2 regions of the Mesorhizobium sp. 2RAF45 genome follow, and region 1 is predicted to be linked to the other one. Evidence: predicted binding sites of a transcription regulator. Region 1 holds the regulator's gene; the other holds the start of a gene.
The links. The regulator PhoB, encoded in region 1, activates phosphate uptake and scavenging genes when phosphate is short. The targets are predictions, from matches to a motif close to TGTCATNNANCTGTCAT.
Positions count from the first base shown of each region.

Region 1 (7,416 bases):
GATCGCCGTCGTGCATCGTTCGGACGGTTCGGGCACCACCTTCAACTTCACCAACTATCTGGTGAAGCTCTCGCCCGACTGGAAGGACAAGGTCGGTTCGGACACCGCCGTCGAATGGCCGACGGGCGTCGGCGCCAAGGGCAGCGAAGGCGTTGCCAACACCGTCAAGCAGACGGACGGCGGCATCGGCTACGTCGAATATGCCTATGCCAAGCAGAACAACCTGTCCTATTCCAAGATGCTGAATGCAGCCGGCAAGGTCGTCGAGCCGTCGCTCGAATCCTTCGGCGCGGCCGCTTCGAATGCGGACTTCAAGGGCGCCAAGAACTTCAACGTCATCATCACCAACGAGCCCGGCGACACCACCTGGCCGATCGCGGCCTCGACCTGGGTCCTGATCCACAAGGCTCCGGATGATGCCGCTGCCACTGGCGAAGCCCTGAAGTTCTTTGCCTGGGCCTACAAGGACGGCAAGGAAACCGCCAAGGCGCTCGACTATGTCTCGATCCCCGACAGCGTCGTCGACCTGATCAAGGCTTCGTGGAAGGCCGACATCCAGGCCGGCGGCAAGCCCGTCTACGTTGGCGAGTAACATCCTCCAAAGGAGCGCCGCGCCCGCGGCGCTCCTTTTCCTTCAACTGAAAGAGCCGAGCTTGACATGAGCGCTGTCCAGGAAGCCTTGCCAGCCGTTAGAAGTTCGCGCGATGCCACCGTTCGACGGTTCGCGCTGACCGACGCAATCTTCCATGCGACAACCCGCGCCGCCGCGATATTGGTGCTGGTTCTGCTCGGCGGCGTTGCGATCTCGCTGTTTGCCGGTTCCTGGCAAGCCCTGTCGACCTTCGGCTTTTCCTTTCTGACCAGCGAAAGCTGGAACCCGGTGACGGAGAAGTTCGGCGCCCTGGCACCGATCTACGGCACCATCATTACCTCGGCCATCGCCATCCTGATCGCCGTGCCGCTCGGTATCGGCATTGCAATCTTCCTCACCGAGCTTTGCCCACGCCCGCTGCGGCGTCCGATCGGCATGGCGGTTGAACTGCTGGCCGGCATCCCTTCGATCATCTACGGCATCTGGGGCCTGTTCGTGCTGGCGCCGTTCCTGCAGACGACGGTGCAGCCCTTCATCATCAGCGTGTTCCACGGCATTCCCGGCCTCAACGGCCTGTTCGCGGGCCCTCCTTATGGCATCGGCCTGCTGACCTCGGCGATGATCCTGGCCATCATGATCCTGCCGTTCATCACCTCGATCACCAAGGACGTCTTCGATACGGTGCCGTCGGTGCTCAAGGAATCGGCCTATGGCATCGGCTGCACGACCTGGGAGGTCACGCGCCGGGTCGTCATTCCCTACACTCGCATCGGCATCATGGGCGGCATCATGCTCGCTCTCGGCCGCGCGCTCGGTGAAACGATGGCGGTGACCTTCGTCATCGGCAACGCGCACCGCATCTCGACGTCGCTGTTTGCGCCGGCAACGACCATCTCGGCGACCATCGCCAACGAATTCACCGAAGCGGTCGGCGATCTCTACACCTCCTCGCTGGTCGCGCTCGGCCTTATCCTGTTCGTTATCACCTTCCTGATCCTTGCCATCGCCCGCTACATGCTGATGCGCATCGACGCCCGCACGGGAGCCTGACCGATGTCGACAGCCGCATCGCTTCACCAAAGCCGCAAGCGCAAGAATGGCGTGATGATGACGCTGTGCGTCATCTCTGCCGGCATAGGCCTTGCCTGGCTGGCGCTGATCCTTGGCGCCTTGCTCTACAAGGGCCTGGCCGGCGTCTCCCTCTCGGTCTTCACGGAAATGACGCCACCGCCCGGCGACGCCGGCGGCCTGCTCAACGCCATCTACGGCAGCATCGTGATGACCATCATCGGCATCATCGTCGGCACGCCGATCGGCGTGCTGGCCGGTACCTATATGGCCGAATATGGCCGCTTCTCGAAGCTCACCACGGTGGTGCGCTTCATCAACGACATCCTGCTGTCGGCGCCGTCGATCATCATCGGCCTGTTCGTCTATGAGCTTATGGTGCGGCCGATGGGCCATTTCTCGGCGATCGCCGGTGCCGTAGCACTCGCCATCCTGGTCATCCCCGTCGTCGTGCGCACCACCGAGGACATGCTCAACCTGGTGCCCAACGCCTTGCGCGAAGCCGGCACCGCGATCGGCGCGCCGCGCTGGGTGGTCATCCGCTCGGTTGCCTATCGCGCCGCGCTTTCGGGCATCGTCACCGGCATATTGCTGGCCATCGCCCGCATCTCCGGCGAGACCGCACCGCTTCTTTTCACGGCGCTGAACAACCAGTTCTGGTCGAGCAATCTCAACGCGCCGATGGCCAGCCTGCCTGTCACCATCTTCCAGTTCGCTCTCAGCCCCTATGAGGAATGGCAGCAGCTGGCCTGGACCGGTGCACTCATAATCACATTGACGGTTCTCGCGCTCAGCATCTTTGCGCGCAGCCTGACCGGACGCAGAGAGGACAAATGAGCCAGATGTTGTCTCCAGACATGACGATCGCCGCCGAGGCGGTGACCAAGGCCAAGATCGAGGTCAAGAACCTCAACTTCTACTACGGCCAGTCGAAGGCGCTGAAGGATATCACGCTGTCGCTGCCCGAGCGCAGCGTCACCGCCTTCATCGGCCCGTCGGGTTGCGGAAAGTCGACGCTGCTGCGCGTCTTCAACCGCATCTACGAGCTTTATCCCAAGCAGACCGCGGAGGGCCAGGTGCTGCTCGACGGCCAGAACATCCTCGACCGTTCGCAGGATCTCAACCTGCTGCGCACCAAGATCGGCATGGTGTTCCAGAAGCCGACGCCGTTCCCGATGTCGATCTACGAGAACATCGCTTTCGGCGTCAGGCTCTACGAGAAGATCAGCAAGGCCGAGATGGACGGCCGTGTCGAGCAGGCGCTCAAGCGCGCGGCGCTGTGGACCGAGGTCAAGGATAAGCTCAATGCCAGCGGCCTCAGCCTGTCGGGCGGCCAGCAGCAGCGGCTGTGCATCGCCCGCACCGTGGCGGTGAAGCCGGAGGTGATCCTGCTCGACGAGCCGGCCTCGGCGCTTGACCCGCTGTCGACCGCCAAGATTGAGGAGCTGATCGACGAGCTGCAGGCCGACTACACGATCGTCATCGTCACCCACAACATGCAGCAGGCGGCGCGCGTCTCGAAGCAGACCGCCTTCATGTATCTGGGCGAACTGGTCGAGTTCGACCGCACCGAGAAGATCTTCACGTCGCCTCGCGAGAAGCGCACGCAAGACTACATCACCGGCCGCTTCGGCTGATCGCACGCATACGAGGACCAGGATCATGGCCGAACACACAGTCGCAGCCTTCGACGAGGATCTCGGACAGATCAGCAGGCTGATCAGCGACATGGGCGATCTCGCCGGCTCGATGGTCGGCGGCGCCACCAAGGCACTGCTGAACTCCGACAATGCTCTCGCTCAGCGCGTCGTCTCCGACGACGCCATCATGGATGCGCGCCAGCGCGAACTCGACGACCGCGCCATCACGCTGATCGCCAAGCGCCAGCCGATGGCCGACGACCTGCGCCATGTCGTCGGCTCGATCCGCATGGCCGGCGACCTCGAACGCATTGGCGACCTTGCCAAGAACATCGCCAAGCGCGTCGGCACTGTCGGCCTCAGCGCCACGCCGCGCGACCTGTCGCATTCCATCGACGCCATGGCGCAGCTGGTGTTGATCCAGGTGCAGGGTGTGATCGAGGAGTATGCGGCGCGCGATGCCGCGGCACTGGCGATGCTGCGCGCCGACGACGAGCGCATCGACGTCAAATACACCTCCGTCTTCCGCGAATTGCTGACCTATATGATGGAAGACCCGCGCAACATCACGGCTTGCACGCATCTGTTGTTTTGCGCCAAGAATCTCGAACGCATCGGCGACCATGTGACCAACATCGCCGAGAATGCGTACTATGTCCTGACCGGCACGCAACTGCCCGCCAACCGTCCAAAACAGGACGAGACGGCGATGTCGGCGCCGGCGGCCTGAGCGCAGGGGTAATCAATCGATGATCGCACCACGCATCATGGTGGTGGAGGACGAGGAGCCGCTCGGCGTGCTCCTCCGCTACAATCTGGAATCGGAGGGTTACCAGGTCGAGGTGGTGACCCGCGGCGACGAAGCCGAAATCCGCCTGCAGGAGAACGTGCCCGACCTCCTTGTGCTCGACTGGATGGTGCCGGCGGTGTCCGGCATCGAACTCTGCCGGCGCCTGCGAATGCGGCCCGAGACCGAGCGGCTGCCGATCATCATGCTGACCGCCCGGGGCGAGGAAAGCGACCGTGTACGTGGGCTCTCCACCGGCGCCGACGACTATCTGGTCAAGCCGTTCTCGACGCCGGAATTCATGGCCCGCGTCAAGGCGCTGCTGCGCCGCGCCAAGCCGGAAGTGCTGTCCAGCGTGCTCAAGGTCGGCGATATCGTGCTCGACCGTGAATCGCACCGGGTCTACCGCAAGAAGAGCGAGATCCGGCTCGGGCCGACCGAATTCCGCCTGCTCGAATTCATGATGCGGCACCCCGGGCGCGTGTTCTCGCGCAGCCAACTGCTCGACAATGTCTGGGGCGAGACGATCTACATCGACGAGCGCACCGTGGACGTGCATGTCGGCCGGTTGCGCAAGGCGGTCAACAATGGCCGCATGCCGGATGTCATCCGCACCATCCGTGGGGCGGGCTACGCGATCCGCGAGGATTGAGCACAACCTGACTCAGGCGACGTTTTTCTTCGCGGCAGGGCCTGCTTTCGTTTGCACGCCGGGCGCGAAAATCTCCTGGTCGACGAAGGTCAGCGCGCGCATGGCACAGCCTTCGCGGATCAGCGGCAGTTCGTTCGGCTCGGTGTCGAAGGAGATCGATTTCGAGTGCTGGCCGCCGGCGGTCTGGGCGATGGCCTCGCGCAATGCCGGCTCGATCAGGTCGAAGGCAGCGGCGCTGACGCCGACCATGGCGACGGGCGCGGGATCGATCAGCGCAAACAGGCTGCCGAGGCCGTAGCCGAGTGCCTCCCCGGCCCTGCGGTAGGCTTCGCGCTCGGGCCCGTCCCGTTCCCGTGCCGTCGCGGCCAGCGCCCGCATCTGCGCGTCGCTGACATCGGCCACCGGCTCGGTGTCCTCGCCGAGCTGCCTGGCGTTGCGCCAGATGGCGTAATTGCCGGCATAGGCCTCGACACAGCCGCGCCGCCCGCAGCGGCAGAGCGCGCCGCCCGGCCGGTGGATCATGTGGCCGAATTCGCCGCCTGAGGAATGGGTGCCAGTGAACAACTCGCCCTTCAGCACCAGCCCCATGCCGATGCCGTGCGAAAGCAGGATGGCGATGAAGTCGTCACGGTAGCGCTCGGGATCGCGCCAGCGCAGCGCCACCGCCATCATGTTGCAGTCGTTTTCCATGGTGGCGGGGATACCGAACTCGGCTTCGAGTATGTCTGCGAAGGCGATGTCGGTCTGCGGTGTGATCGGCGACCACAGCATCGCCCGGGCCTCGGTGTCGGTGATGCCCTGGATCGCCAGCGCGATGCGGGCGACGCTGCGTACGTCGATGTCGGGATCGTCGAGGCGCCGCCGCACTATGGCCACGCACTCGCCGATCAGCGCCTCGCGCGACATGGTCAGCGTGTCCAGCCGGCGCTGTTCCTCCGATATCACCTGGCCGGCATAGTCGATGACTGCGACCCATAGGAAATTCAGCGACAGCACCACGGTCATCACAGCCGCGGCCTCCGGATTGAGGCCGAGGCCGACCTGCGGCCTGCCGCGTTTCAGCGCGCCGGCCTCGCTCGGCTTGCCCTCGGCCAGGATGCCTTCACCGATCAGGTCGGAGGAAATCGCCGATATGGTCGAATGGCTGAGGCCGGTGGTCGCTGCGATCTCGGTGCGCGAGGGCCGGCCGGCCCGGCGCACGGCCGCGATCACCATCGCGCGGTTGCGCCGGCGCAGATCGTCGTGGCGGATTCCGACCGACATGTTTTTTCACATCCTCCCGGTCGCCGCGGTTCTTCCGGTCCTCCCTCGAACGCTGCCGGCGACACGGTCAAATACTGGCAGAAGCGGCCTGTGCTGTCATTTATTTATTGCGAAGCTCGAAAAAAATTCAGAGGGACATCAAAATCCATCAGAATCGTTGTTGACAGCGTTCCGGTGTTGGATCAGTGTTTTTTCGAGGCTCGAAAAAATAGGGCCTTTGTGCCGGCCTTAGGGCCAGTTTGGTCGCGCCATACGCGGCGCAGGGAGGAATATCATGAAGAGATTCACAGCCGCCATCCTGGCGGGTGTCGCCATGTCGCTGACGCTTGCGTCGGTCGCGCAGGCGAAGGACAAGGTCATCGGCGTTTCGTGGTCCAACTTCCAGGAAGAGCGCTGGAAGACCGACGAGGCCGCCATGAAGAAGGCGATCGAGGCCGCCGGCGACAAGTACATTTCCGCCGATGCGCAGTCCAATCCTGGCAAGCAGCTTACCGATGTCGAGAGCCTGATCTCGCAGGGCGCCAATTCGCTGATCATCCTGGCCCAGGATGCCTCGGCCATCGGCCCGGCCGTGCAGAAGGCGCTGGACGAAGGCATTCCGGTCGTCGGCTATGACCGCCTGATCGAGAACAAGGACGTCTTCTACCTGACCTTCGACAACAAGGAAGTCGGCCGCTTGCAGGCCAGCGCGGTGTTCAAGGCCAAGCCGGAAGGCAACTATGTCTTCATCAAGGGCTCGGGCGCCGATCCGAACGCCGACTTCCTGTTCGCGGGCTCGATGGAAGTGCTCAAGGCTGCCATCGACAGCGGCAAGATCAAGAATGTCGGCGAGGCCTATACAGATGGCTGGCTGCCCGCCAACGCCCAGAAGAACATGGAGCAGTTCCTGACCGCCAACGACAACAAGGTCGACGCGGTCGTCGCGGCCAATGACGGCACCGCCGGCGGCGTCGTCGCGGCGCTGACGGCGCAGGGTCTTGCCGGCACCGTGCCGGTTTCGGGTCAGGACGGCGACCATGCCGCGCTGAACCGCATCGCGCTTGGCACCCAGACCGTGTCGGTGTGGAAGGACGCGCGCGAACTCGGCAAGAACGCCGCCGAGATCGCCTCGCAGCTGGCCGACGGCAAGAAGATGACCGACATCGCCGGTGTGAAGGACTTCACGACGCCCGGCAGCAACACCGTCAAGTCGCTGTTCCTGACCCCGGTGGCCATCACCAAGGACAATCTCAACGTCGTCATCGACGCCGGCTGGATCAAGAAGGACGAAGTCTGCGCGGGTGTCGCCGCCGGCAGCGTCGCCGCCTGCAACTAAAACGGCGCAATACCGTTCGATATCGACGCCGCGGCCCAAAAGCCGCGGCGTTTCTCAAGGGGCTTCCCGCTTCAAATGACCGCGGAAAGCAAATAGCAT
Region 1 is NZ_JBFRGG010000012.1:110,218-117,633, forward strand. It holds gene pstS (phosphate ABC transporter substrate-binding protein PstS) at 1-592, shown strand, start outside; gene pstC (phosphate ABC transporter permease subunit PstC) at 659-1,642, shown strand; gene pstA (phosphate ABC transporter permease PstA) at 1,646-2,497, shown strand; gene pstB (phosphate ABC transporter ATP-binding protein PstB) at 2,494-3,297, shown strand; gene phoU (phosphate signaling complex protein PhoU) at 3,323-4,030, shown strand; gene phoB (phosphate regulon transcriptional regulator PhoB) at 4,050-4,739, shown strand; gene AB4Z43_RS25795 (ROK family protein) at 4,752-6,002, opposite strand; gene xylF (D-xylose ABC transporter substrate-binding protein) at 6,277-7,317, shown strand.

Region 2 (7,416 bases), on a different contig from region 1:
GGCGGTGGGCGACCGCCACTATGGCAAGATCCGCGCCACGGCGGTCGACTGGCTGTCGCGCGTCGAGATTGAGCAAGACCGTATCGACGACGAGCCACGCGCCTTTTCCGGCGGCATGCGCCAGCGCCTGCAGATCGCCCGCAACCTCGTCACCGGCCCACGGCTGGTGTTCATGGACGAGCCAACCGGCGGCCTCGACGTCTCGGTGCAGGCCCGCCTGCTCGACCTGTTGCGTGGACTGGTCACCGATCTCGGCCTCGCGGCCATCGTCGTCACCCACGATCTCGCCGTGGCGCGCCTGCTGTCGCAGCGCATGATGGTGATGAAGGACGGCCGCGTCGTCGAAAGCGGCCTCACTGACCGCGTGCTCGACGATCCGCGCGCGCCCTACACGCAGCTTCTCGTTTCTTCCATTTTGCAGGTGTAACGATGCCAACCCCGCTCGTTGTTTCCGACGTCGCCAAGAGCTTCACCATGCATCTGCGCGATGGCATCAAACTGCCTGTCGTCGCCGGTGTCTCGTTCTCGATCAGGGCGGGCGAATGCACCGTGCTCGGCGGCCCATCGGGCGCCGGCAAGAGCTCGATCCTGAAGATGCTCTACGGCAACTATGCCGTCGACGAGGGCCAGATCATCGTCAGGCACGAGGACGGACTGATCGATCTTGCCAACGCCAGCCCGCGCACCGTGCTTGCCGTTCGCCGGCAAACGATCGGCTATGTCAGCCAGTTCCTGCGCACCGTGCCGCGCGTCTCGGCGCTCGACGTCGTCGCCGAACCGCTGGTCGAGCGCGGCGAGGAACGCGAGGTTGCACGCGGCAAGGCACGCGCCCTGCTGGCGCAGCTCAATTTGCCGGAAAAACTCTGGGCGCTGCCGCCGGCGACCTTCTCCGGCGGCGAGCAGCAGCGCGTCAACATCGCGCGCGGCTTCATCACCGAGCACCCTATCCTGCTGCTCGACGAGCCGACCGCCTCGCTCGATGCTACCAACCGCAACGTGGTGATCGAACTCATCGCCGCCAAAAAGGCGGCGGGCGTCGCCCTGCTTGGCATCTTCCACGATCATGATGTTCGCGAGGCGGTTGCCGACCGCATCATCGACGTCACCGCTTTTGCTCCAGGAAAACTCGCCGCATGACCAGGAAATTGTCGGAGACGCCGCTGGTTCACCCGACGGCGGAGGTACACAATTCGACGCTTGGCCGCTGGACCGAGATCGCCGACCGCAGCCGGGTTTCGGAGAGCGAACTCGGCGACTATTCCTACATGATGCAGGATTGCTCTGTCTGGTGCGCGACGATCGGCAAGTTCGCCAACATCGCGGCAAGCGTGCGCCTCAACGCCACCAACCACCCGACCTGGCGGCCGACGCTGCATCATTTCACCTACCGCGCCTCGGACTATTGGGACGACGCCGAGCACGAGAGCGAATTCTTCGCCCAGCGCCGCGCCAAACGCGTCACCATCGGCCACGATACCTGGCTCGGCCACGGCTCGACCGTCCTGCCCGGCGTCACTGTCGGCGATGGCGCGGCGGTCGGCGCCGGCGCGGTCGTCTCGAAGGATGTCGCGCCCTACACCATAGTCGCCGGCGTGCCGGCCAAGCCGATCCGCGAGCGCTTCGACCGCCGCACCGCCGAACGCTATCAGGCGCTTGCCTGGTGGGACTGGGACCACGCGCGGCTGCGCATTTCGCTCGATGATTTTCGCGAGCTGTCGGCCGAGGCATTCCTGGAGAAATACGAGGGATAGTTCCTCACATTGCCGTCATGAGGGGGCCTGTTCATATCTCTGACACAGGACTCGGACAGGACGCCATCTCCCCAAGGAGATTGCCATGCTCGACACCGTCAGACCCTCGCTTTTCGGATTCTTTGCCGGCACCAACCCGACCCCGCCGGCGCATCTCGGCACGCGCTACGACACCTCGGGCAATTTCCTGACCGAGCCCGGCAACACCGTCGTCAGCCATCTCGTCAGCGGATCGCCTTCCGAAGCCGCCGTGCTTGCGGTGCGCGAGAAGATGCTGGCGATGCCCGACGCCGACCGGCTCGCCTTCACGCCCGTTTCCAGCCTGCATATGACGCTGTTCCAGGGCATCATCGAATATCGCCGCCGCTTGCCTTACTGGCCGCAGGACGTACCGCTCGACACCAGCATCGACGCCATGACCCGCCTCTATCTGGAGCACCTGAAGGGCTTCGAGGGCTTCGGTCCTTTCAACATCAAGGTGATCGAGGTCGTGCCGACCGGTCTCACCGTTGCCGGCGCGACCGACGAGGACGTGCGCATCATGCGTCAATGGCGCGATGCGTTGGCGGTGCCGTTCGGCTACCGGCACCCCGATCATGACGCCTACGTCTTCCACATCACCTTCGCGTATCAGATCCGGCGTCTTGCCGACGACCGTGCGGCAGCATGGCAGGCTCTGTTCGACGATTGCCTGACGCTTTTGACAAGGCAGGCTCCGGTGATCGAGATCAAGGCGCCCGCCTTCTGCGCCTTTCGCGACATGAAGCACTTCGAGGAATTGCTGGTGCTTGGCTGATCGCCGGTCACGCGCCAATGCATGTCGCCCGAAAGCGGCCCCGGTTTTGGGCGAACGACATGCATAAAAACAAAGACCCGAAGCGCGCCGCGTGAATTCGTTTCAGCGCGACGCGCTTCAGCCGTCGCGCCTGTGGAGCGTAACAAAACTGACATGCTGGCGACACGGCAGGTTCATGTGGCTGCGCTAGGCGAGAGCCTGACGATCAACAAGGTCCGGACTGGAACCTGCTCATGTCAGCAAGCTCTGCCACACTCGAAATCCGTGGTGTCAGCCGACGATTTGGCAAGAACACCGCCGTCAGCGACGTCAACATCTCGATCCCGCAGGGTCAGATGGTTGGCGTCATCGGCCGTTCGGGCGCTGGCAAGTCGACCCTTCTTCGCATGATCAACCGACTTGTCGACCCCAGCCAGGGGTCGATTTTTTTTGACGGCGCCGAGGTCTCCCGGTTGCGCGGCTCGCCGCTGAGGCGCTGGCAGCGCGACTGCGCCATGATCTTCCAGCAGTTCAACCTGGTGCCGCGCCTCGACGTGCTGACCAACGTCCTGCTCGGCAAATTGAACCATCGCTCGACCCTGTCCAACCTTCTCGGCATGTTCTCTCGCGCCGAATGCGCCGAGGCGGTCGCCGCGCTCGAGCGGCTCGACATCGCCCGCACCGCGCTTCAGCCCGCCGGCACCTTGTCTGGCGGACAGCAGCAGCGTGTCGCCATCGCCCGCGCCATGATGCAGCAGCCCAAAGTGATCCTCGCCGACGAGCCGATCGCCTCGCTCGACCCGCTCAACGCCAAGGTGGTGATGGATTCGCTGCGGGACATCAATCTGCGCGAGGGCATCACCGTCGTCACCAATCTGCACACGCTCGACACCGCCCGCGCCTATTGCAACCGCATCATCGGCATGGCCGCCGGCAAGGTCGTCTTCGACGGCCCGCCCGAGGAGCTCAACCGTGAGGCCGTGCGCCTCGTCTATGGCGCCGACAGCAATGGTGCCGAAATATCGGAGGCCATCACCTCCACCAGCGTTGCCTTCAAGCAGAAGATCGCAGCATCCGCCGGACCGCTCGAACCCGCATTCCCGGGTTACTGAGCCCATGATCCCGAAAAGTGGAATCCGGTTTTCGGGAAAGATCATGGGCCAAGAAAGGGCGGTTGGGATCGTCCGCCCGCGTCAAGGGCACTTGTCAAGATCAAGAACGCTGCCGGCGCGGGGCCGGAACTTACAGGAGAGACATCAAATGTTCAGGAAGATGGTTTTCAGCGCCGTTTCGGTGCTTGCCATGGCAACCAGCATCGCCCACGCCGCCGACATGAAGGAATTCCGCGTCGGCATTCTGGGCGGTGAAAACGAGACCGACCGGCTGCGCAACTACCAATGCCTGGCCGATCATCTGAAGGCCGAATTCGGCTTCGAGAAGGTCTCGCTGTTTCCTGCCGCCGACTATGACGGCGTCATCCAGGGCCTGCTCGGCGGCACGCTCGACTTCGCAGAACTCGGCGCCTCCGGCTACGCCAGCGTCTATCTCAAGGACCCGAAGGCGGTGACCCCGATCCTCACCACCAAGCAGACCGACGGTTCCACCGGCTATTATTCGATCGGCCTGGCTCTGAAGACCTCGGGCATCACCGACATCAAGTCGGCCAAGGGCAAGAAGCTCGGCTACGCCGATCCGGACTCCACCTCGGGGTACCTGATCCCGCTGACCCAGATTCCGAAGGACACCGGCGCCTCGAACGAAACCTTCTTCGCCTCGACCCAGTTCAACGGCGGCCATGAGAACAACATCCTGGCCGTGCGCGACGGCAAGGTCGATGTCGCGGTCGATGATTCCTCCGGCATCGGCGACTTCAAGAACGGCTTCACGTCCGGCACCTTCCACAAGGTCGTCGCCAAGGGCGCCGTCGACCCGAACGACTTCGTCGAAGTCTGGCGCTCGGGCCTGATCCCGAACGGCCCGCTGGTCGTGCGCACCGCGCTCGGTGACGAGATGACCGCCAAGCTCGCCGCCTTCTTCACCGAGCTGCCGACGAAGGACAAGGCTTGCTTCGAGGGCGTCGAAGGTGGCGATTTCACCGGCTACGTTCCGGTCAAGCCAGACTTCTACAACGTCATCGTCGAAGCCCGTAAGGCAGCCATCGGCGGCTAACGGCGAAATCGGAAAGGGCGGTGCCGAAAGCACCGCCCTTTTTGCATCTCCGATCATGACCCTTTCCGTGACAGCCCCCTCATTGACAGCCTCTTCTGGCGCCCCCCAGCAGATGGCCGATGCCTGGCGACGCCAGACGTCGCTGCGCCGGTTCTATACAGTGCTCGGCGTCGGCCTGCTGCTCGCCGCGCTGCTCGCCAGCATGTGGTTCGCCGACGAAGCCAATGCCGGGCACTTTTTCGACCGGCTGCCGCATATTCTGGATTTTCTGAGCTGGTTGGTCCCAAAGGATTGGAACGACGTCTGGCGGGCACTGTTCGACATCGCCTCGCCGCATGACACCGGCACCCAGGAATACAATTTCCCGCTCGGCCGGATCTATGTCTGGGGCGGTTTCTACATTCCCGAATATTTCGAGCTGATGATCACGACGGTCAATGTAGCCCTGGTCTCGACCTTCGTCGGTTTCATCTTCGCCGTGCCGTTTTCCTTCATCGCCGCCCGCAACCTGACGCCCCATCCGGCGCTGCGGCTGATCGTCAAGCGCTTTATGGAGCTGCTGCGCGCCTTCCCTGAGATCGTCATTGCCGGCCTTTTCGCGGCAATCGTCTCCATCGGCCCGATCGCCGCCATCATCGCCATCGGCCTGCATTCGATCGGCGCGCTCGGCAAGCTGTTCTACGAGATCAACGAGAACATCGACATGCGTGCCGAGGAAGGCCTGCGCGCGGTCGGAGCCAACTGGTTCGAGCGCGTGCGCTTCGCCGACCTGCCGCAGGTCCTGCCCAATTTCATGTCCTACACACTGCTGCGCGTCGAGATCAATGTCCGCGCCTCGACCATCATCGGCGCCGTCGGCGGCGGCGGCATCGGCGAGGAGTTGAAGCTCTCCATCTCGCGCGGCTTCGGCGCCAAGACGCTGGCGCTGGTGCTGCTCTTGTTCACGACCATCTTCATCATCGACCAGTTCTCCGCCTGGCTGCGCCGCAAGCTGGTCGGCGAGCAAGCTTTCATGATGGGGGCGTGAATCATGGCGACCATGACGGCCGAGGAGATACTGTCGATCGAGGAGCGCTATCCGCAAGTGTTCCGGCGGCCGCTGTACAAGCGCTTCGCTCCGCTGTTCCTGTTCATCGGCATCCTGACCTATCTCATCTATGTCCTGTGGTTCTTCAGCCTGCCGCAAGTGCTGCGGGAATCGCACTGGGAGCGTCTGCCGCTGTTCCTGACACAATGGATCAGCTACGACCTGCAACCGGAATTCCGCCTCGACCAGCCTGAGATCACGCCAAAATACCCGCGCTTTTCCGCGCTTGGCGAGAACCCGAACCCCGACTGGGTGATCAAGAATCCGGACGGCACCTTCACCGTGCTGATCGACGGCCCGGCGAAATCCGTGACTTTCGGCAAGGCGCAGGCAACGATCGTGGCCAACGGCCAGACCGTGCCGGTTTCGCTGACCAGCGGCAAGCCGGTGATATCAGGCCCGGTGCCGGACTGGATCGCCGCGCATGACGACGAGGTGGTTGCCAAGATGGGCTTCGTCGGCGAAGTGCGCGTCACCGTCGATCGCGTCAAGGTGCGCAAGCGCTTCCTCGGCTGGGCGAATTTCGTCTTCGACACACGCTCGCCCTTCTTCGGCAAATCGTCGGGAGAGGTGATCTCGCTGATCGTGTCCGGGCCTGATTTGAAGCCGGGCACCTCGAACCTGGCGCTGGCGGGCGACAACATCTGGAACAACGCCCAGTGGCAGCACGGTGACGTCTGGACGAAGCTGCTGCAGACCATCGTCATGGCGTTCCTGGGCACCCTGCTTGGCGGTATCGTCGCCTTCCCGCTTGCCTTCTTCGCCGCCCGCAACATCACGCCGAGCGGTGTGCTCAGCCAGGTCCTGAAACGCTTCTTCGACTTCATGCGCTCGGTCGACATGCTGATCTGCGCGCTGTTCTTCACCCGCGCCTTCGGCCCTGGTCCGCTTGCGGGCAGTGCCGCGATCTTCTTCACCGAGATCGGCACGCTCGGCAAAACCTATTCCGAGGCGCTGGAGAACATCGACGACAAGCCGCGCGAAGGTGTGCTGTCGACCGGCGCCAACGGTCTCCTGGTGCAGCGCTACGGCGTCATGCCGGAAGTCATTCCGGTCTTCATCAGCCAGACGCTCTACCAGTGGGAATCCAACACACGCGGCGCTACCATCATCGGCGCCGTCGGCGCCGGCGGCATCGGCCTGAAACTGTGGGAAGCGATGCGCACCAATTCCAACTGGGCCAACGTCTTCTACATGGTGCTGCTGATCCTGCTGGTCGTCTTCATCTTCGACAACATCTCGAATTTCCTGCGCCGCCGGCTGAGCCGCACCATCCACGACTACAACAGGATCCAGGTCGAGCAGGGGTGATAGGCCTGGATGCCATGGTTGGCGGCTGCATCTCGCGAAGAGAGGAGCCTAAGCCGCCTTCTTCCACCCATTCCTGATATGCTTATACCCGTCGCGATAGACAGCTTCCGGGCTCTCGGAAAAATCGCGCCAAACCTTGGTCGCCGCAGCCAGGTCCTTCAGCGACCGCCCGAACGCCTCGATTGTCAGCCAGTCGTCATAGCCGCTCTTGCGGATCGCCGCGAACGTCTCTTTCCACGGGATGTTGCCGCGCCCCGGCACGCCGCGATCGTTTTCCGATATGTGGATATGCACGACATTCCGGCGATGCTTCGTATAGGCGC
Region 2 is NZ_JBFRGG010000002.1:878,485-885,900, forward strand. It holds gene phnK (phosphonate C-P lyase system protein PhnK) at 1-427, shown strand, start outside; gene phnL (phosphonate C-P lyase system protein PhnL) at 430-1,137, shown strand; gene AB4Z43_RS09115 (DapH/DapD/GlmU-related protein) at 1,134-1,751, shown strand; gene AB4Z43_RS09120 (DUF1868 domain-containing protein) at 1,837-2,547, shown strand; gene phnC (phosphonate ABC transporter ATP-binding protein) at 2,781-3,638, shown strand; gene phnD (phosphonate ABC transporter substrate-binding protein) at 3,787-4,695, shown strand; gene phnE (phosphonate ABC transporter, permease protein PhnE) at 4,751-5,722, shown strand; gene phnE (phosphonate ABC transporter, permease protein PhnE) at 5,726-7,093, shown strand; gene AB4Z43_RS09145 (sugar phosphate isomerase/epimerase family protein) at 7,142-7,416, opposite strand, start outside.
Region 2: the regulator PhoB is predicted to act here: its motif matches at 2,686-2,702, upstream of phnC (phosphonate ABC transporter ATP-binding protein).